Regions from separate parts of the Abyssicoccus albus genome, predicted to be linked through region 2. Evidence: riboswitches for the same ligand, from Rfam matches in the RefSeq annotation. Region 2 holds a riboswitch; the other holds the start of a gene.
The links. A riboswitch is a leader RNA that binds a small molecule or an ion and turns the genes downstream of it on or off. The one in region 2 is predicted to bind S-adenosylmethionine.
Positions count from the first base shown of each region.

Region 1 (3,220 bases), on a different contig from region 2:
GAGTCTAGATATTTATGGTTTTGGAGGTCTAGGTGGTGTTGAAGAAGAACTAAAGCAATTAATTAATGATTTAAATGCAAATGATTATATTCATCTTAAGGGGTATTCAAATAATTTAAATTCAGCCTATCAAAATAGTGGATTGTTCCTTTTGACGAGTAAAGAAGAAGGGTTTGCGTTAGTATTACTTGAATCATATAGACATAATACACCAGTAATCAGCTATGATATTAAATACGGTCCTAATGAAATTATTAAAGATAATGTCAATGGAAATTTAGTTCCGTTAAACGATGAAGAACAATTATATAAAGTAGTTCATAATTTTTTGAGCGATGACTCGGTAAGCAATCGATATTATGAAAACTGCATTTTGACACAGAAAAAATATAGTGCTTCTCAGAATTTTGACCACTGGATGAAACTGATTCAATATTTGGAACATAAGGAGAAACATGATGACATCAACAATTAATGGTATTGTTTATTATACTGATAACATTCACTTACAACAACTACATCACCATTCAACTGTTTACACTACAAATAATGTACTTCAATTTTTAGACGATCATTATATTTCAACGAAAATATCAGACCGTGGACATATTATGCGCGTAAACGATCCAATCTATATTGCTGATCATGCTATTATAGAACCTTATACAACATTTGGAGGCACTAACTACTTCTTTACAATGGGGGCCTTTAGCTACACAAGAAGTTTATTACCATTAAACACAATCGTAGGTAGGTACACATCTATCGCGCATTCGGTTAGTCGAATGGGTATAAACCATCCAATAGACCGTTTTTCTTCATCATCGATTACTTATGAAAGTGAAAGTAATGGAATACGTCATTATTTAAACAATAATGAGTCACGTTTTGAACAGACTCCTTCACCTTTTATTGAAGAATCTCCCATAGTCATTGGAAATGATGTATGGATAGGGCAAGACGTATTAATTGCGTCTGATGGAATCACAATACATGACGGGGCTGTTATTGCTGCTAAATCGGTTATTACAAAAGATGTTCCTCCATATGCAATTGTTGGTGGAATACCTGCGCGTGTAATAAAATACCGATTTGATGAGCATATTATAGAACAATTGATGGAATTAAAGTGGTGGCAATATGATTTTGGTCAATTCGAAACGATTAAAGCAACCGATTCAATCCAATCCTTTATTGATAAAATTAAATCACTAACATTCAATAAACAATTAACACCTTTTACTCCATCTGTTGTAACTAAAGATGACTTTATCAAATTAAATAATTGAATACATATTGAGACATAAAAACCGAAGTAAAAACTTAATATACTTCGGTTTTATTACAACCTCTTAATCACCCACATCAACACAAACTGCAGCGGTAATCTTGCGTATAATGCCCACGATGGTAATGTTTTATCTCCTAGTGGAAGCTTTTTTCGAGCCATATAAATATTAGCTGGAAATACAGCAAGTAAAAATAGATTAATCAATCGTTTTGTCCATTGTGACGGCTTTTTGATGATCAACATAACCCCTATCAATATTTCGATGACACCGGAAATATAAACTAAACTTTTCTTAAACGGTAAGTACATCGGAATAATCTTTCTGAAATTAGGTTCACGAATAAAATGCAATAAACCAATCATTGTAAATAAAATACCTATAATTCTTCTGCCCATAATATTTGACTCCTTTTTATATAAAACGTATATCTATATTATATCAATTAAGATATGAATTTTGAATAAACTTTGTTATAATAGAATCAAATAAAATAGTTCTCTTATATAGAGTGAGTGGAGGGACTTGGCCCTATGAAACTCCAGCAACAGCTATTTTTGATAGCGATGTGCTAATTCCAACAGGTACGCCTGAATGATAAGAAGTCTCGTTGAAGCTCTTCTGAATTCAGGAGGGCTATTTTGTTTGTATCATATTATAGAGGAGAGATTGTTATGTCAAACAAATTATCAACGCAGGAACTGATTGAGTCACTGAAGTATTGGACTGAATACACACCAACACATTACGCCGCTTCGATGTTGAAATATGGGAAATTGAACGAAATTAAAAGCGAGCTGCAACAACACATTGACCTCTTAACTACACTTAGCCCAGTCAACCCAATCATCCAAGATGAAATCAAGTCAGAAATTAAAATGATTCAGCAACAGTTAGATAATTAAAATTTTAAAAAAGTTATTTAGAATATATCTTAATTTATTTATTAAGATATATTCGTTACATAACTATTTATTAAATTTTCTACATTTTAAACCAATCTGGATTCTCACTTCTTACGCTATTGAGTAAATTATAATATCGTATTCTCTCTCTTTCTAGTTCTTCACTTACAAAAAATATCGGTGAATCAATTGCACTTTCTGCTATCATATTTAACACAATTAAAATACGACCAAGTCTTCCATTTCCATCTAAGTATGGATGAATTGATTCAAATTGTGCATGCATAATTGCTATTTTAATTAATGGATCAGTATTTTGATCTCGTAAAGTATATCCTAATTTTGGAGCACCCTTTAAGCTACTATGGTTGGATCTGAATTTATACTACATTTAGTATCTCCTACTCATCCGAAGATATAATACATACATTTAATTAAAAAATCACTCCTCTACTTTGAGAAGTGATTTACGATAACTTAAATTTTTATTTGTTCATTAACCTTTGCATTTTCAATAATCTCGATCGTATCTGTATATTCTACTTTCTCTATAATACAACCTTTTCCAATGGAGATGTTCTTTCCTCTTACCGTTTCACATAACACATTTTCTAAATGGATTTCATCACCTTCAATTAAATTGCAACTCAATGTACCCTTTCTATTTTCCGTGAATAAAGAGGCGAACAATCCTTTATTCTCAGTTTTTTGATCTTCTAATATCGCAATTGTTTTACCACCAATTTCTTGTGCTGAACAATGATTCCTCAATGTTATATTTACTGAATCTGCATTAATTAAACCTTCGCTTTCAATTTTTCCACTACACTCAAAATAATCAACCTCTATATCGCCATCAACCATTGAATAGCCCGAAAGTTTTAATCTTTCACCAGTAATATTTCCATCAATGTCTAACATACCTGAAATCTCAAGATCATTGCCTTCGACCTTTCCTTCAACATTCGTTTTCCCACTAGACTTCATCGTATTTGCTTTCAATGAACCTTCGATAGTAGACATTCC
Region 1 is NZ_RKRK01000003.1:311,574-314,793, forward strand. Features, by position in the region: gene EDD62_RS06725 (glycosyltransferase) at 1-475, shown strand, start outside; gene EDD62_RS06730 (CatB-related O-acetyltransferase) at 459-1,289, shown strand; gene EDD62_RS06735 (DoxX family protein) at 1,343-1,687, opposite strand; SAM riboswitch class I at 1,789-1,893, shown strand; gene EDD62_RS06740 (hypothetical protein) at 1,964-2,194, shown strand; gene EDD62_RS06745 (Fic family protein) at 2,274-2,480, opposite strand; gene EDD62_RS06750 (hypothetical protein) at 2,672-3,220, opposite strand, start outside.
Region 1: linked by a shared signal. The riboswitch ahead of EDD62_RS06740 (hypothetical protein) and the one ahead of metK (methionine adenosyltransferase) in region 2 are both predicted to bind S-adenosylmethionine.

Region 2 (3,220 bases):
TAAATTCTAAAGTATATTCTTAAATATTTCAGGAGGAATTACATTATGAAACTTAAAAACGTATTATTAGTCGGCGGATTTGCATCAGCGTTATTATTAGGAGCTTGTAGTGAAGCTGAAGATTCTGCAGACGATGCTGGTGAAGCTGTAGATGATGCAACAAGCGGAGATGAGTCTACTGAAGAAGATGATGCAGGAGAAGAGTCAACAGAAGAATCTACTGATGATGATGCAGGAGAAGATTCTGCTGATGATGCTGATGATCAAGGAGAAGATTCTGCTGATGATGCTGATGATGCTGATGATCAAGGAGAAGATTCTACTGAAGAATAATATATAATTAAAGTTCTAAAAAAGCCAATTGCTAATGTTAGCAATTGGCTTTTTTATTGTATTTGTTTTATTAAGCTTTCTAATATTAAGAAATAATAAAAGGAATATTAAATAGTTACTTGATGATAGTTTCACACTATTATTACTTCAGTACAGACTTTAACTCTTCAACTTTGTTCGTTTGTTCCCATGGTAAGTTCAAATCATTACGACCAAAATGACCATATGCCGCTGTATCTTTGTAAATTGGTCTTCTCAAATCCAACATTTCAATAATTCCTGCTGTCCTTAAATCAAATGTATTTCTTACCGCTTCAACAAGCTCTTCTTCAGAATAATCACTTGTTCCAAAAGTATTAATCGATATACTCACGGGTGCGGCAACACCAATTGCATAAGCTAATTGTACTTCGCATTGCTCAGCAAGATGAGCAGCCACAATATTCTTTGCAACGTACCTTGCAGCATATGCTGCAGAACGGTCTACTTTCGTAGCATCTTTACCACTAAATGCACCACCACCGTGGCGTGCATATCCTCCATATGTGTCGACAATAATCTTACGTCCTGTCAGTCCAGCATCACCTTGTGGTCCTCCAATGACAAATCTTCCGGTAGGATTAATATAAATCTTTGTCTCATCATCTAGTAAATTTTGATCAACTACTTTATCAATGACTTCTTTTCTAATATCTTGTTGAATCTGTTCAAGCGTAATATCTTCCTTGTGTTGAGTCGAAATGACGATCGTATCAATACGTTGTACTTGATCATTTTCATCATATTCGACAGTCACTTGAGTCTTACCATCTGGTCTTAAATAATTTAATGTTTCATCTTTACGTACTTTAGAGAGTTGCTTCGATAATTTATGTGCTAAAGTAATCGGTAATGGCATCAGCTCTTCTGTTTCATTCGTTGCATAACCAAACATAAGCCCTTGATCCCCTGCACCGATTGACTCAATCGTTCCATCATAATCTTCATCTAAACGATCTTCATAACTCTTATTTACACCTTGAGCAATATCTGAAGATTGTTCATCGATTGCAGTCAGTACTGCCATTGTTTGATAATCATAACCATATTTAGCACGAGTATAACCGATATCTTTAACTGTATCCCTTACAATTTTTTGGATGTCGGCATATGCCTTAGTAGAAATCTCTCCTGTAATCAGAGCCATTCCTGTTGTCACTGTTGTCTCACAAGCTACGCGTGCATATGGATCTTTTGATAAAATATCATCTAATATTGCATCTGATATCTGATCTGCAATTTTATCCGGATGTCCTTCTGTTACTGATTCTGATGTAAATAACCTTCTCGTTGTCATAATTTTTCCTCCTATATTTAAGTGAATGAAGCCACCTAATAAGTTAATTCATACTAAATTACAAATAACATACTGTAAAAACACATCATGGAAATAAAAAAAGCCATACTCTAAAGAGCATGGCTAACCGTTCAATAACACTTATCGATCAAGGATTACATCCTTGCAAACGGTTGGCACCTTAATTCGATTGAATTGGTTGCCGGGCTTCATAGGGCCATGTCCCTCCACCTCTCTTGATAAGTTATATACTCATAGTATACAAAACCTTATTAATACAGTCAATATTTTATTTGATCTTATTAAATTTACAACTATACACATTTTGTCACAAATAAATATTTTGAACTAAATTTAAGTAAGCGTATACATTTTACTTAACATGACCATAAGTTATGTTATACTAATGCATGAAAATATATTTAGGAGGAGTCATAATGGTTCAAAACGAATCCACATCTATTCAAAATCTTTTAGACAAATCTTCAACAAAACAGCAACTCACTTCTGCACAACTTGTCGTTGAAAGTGTGAAACTTGGTGAAGGTGTTGTCACACCTCAAGGTGCTTTAAGTGTAACAACTGGTAAATATACTGGTCGTTCTCCTAAAGACAAATATATTGTTGAAGAGGAGTCTATTAAAGATAAAATTGATTGGGGTCCTGTCAATCAACCAATTTCGAAAGAAGTATTCCAAAAATTATATGGTAAAGTTTTAAATCACTTAAATGGACAAGAACAATTATACGTATTCAATGGATATGCTGGTGCTGACGAATCTACGCGTCTGCCTCTTCGTGTCATCAATGAATTTGCATGGCATAATATGTTTGCTAGAACAATGTTTATTCGCCCTGAAACAAAAGAAGAAGGTTTGAATATCAATCCAGAATTTACTATTGTGTCTGCTCCAAGCTTTAAAGCTGACCCTGAAGTAGACGGAACGGGTTCTGAAACGTTCATTATCGTTTCATTTGAAGAAAAAATTATTTTAATCGGTGGTACTGAGTACGCTGGTGAGATGAAAAAATCAATCTTCTCTATTATGAATTTCTTATTACCTGAAAAAGGCATTTTAAGCATGCATTGCTCAAGTAACGTTGGAGATGCTAATCGTACAGCATTATTCTTTGGATTATCAGGGACTGGTAAAACAACATTATCTGCAGATCCTAACCGTAAATTAATCGGAGATGATGAACATGGGTGGAGCGATGAAGGTGTTTTCAACATAGAAGGTGGTTGTTATGCTAAAACAATCGACTTGTCTCGTGAAAAAGAACCTCAAATTTATGATGCAATTCGTTTCGGTGCAGTATTAGAAAACGTTCCATTAGACGAAGAGAATTATCCTAAATATGATGACAAATCTTTAACTGAAAACACACGTGCTGCATATCCTTTATATAACATTGATAATACGAAGGATCCTTCAATCTCAGGTCATCCAACAACAATTATCTTCTTAACAGCAGACGCGTTTGGTGTGTTACCACCGATTTCGAAATTAACAAAAGATCAAGCAATGTATCACTTTTTAAGTGGTTTCA
Region 2 is NZ_RKRK01000002.1:271,404-274,623, reverse strand. Features, by position in the region: gene EDD62_RS01390 (hypothetical protein) at 46-333, shown strand; gene metK (methionine adenosyltransferase) at 476-1,669, opposite strand; SAM riboswitch class I at 1,808-1,915, opposite strand; gene pckA (phosphoenolpyruvate carboxykinase (ATP)) at 2,107-3,220, shown strand, end outside.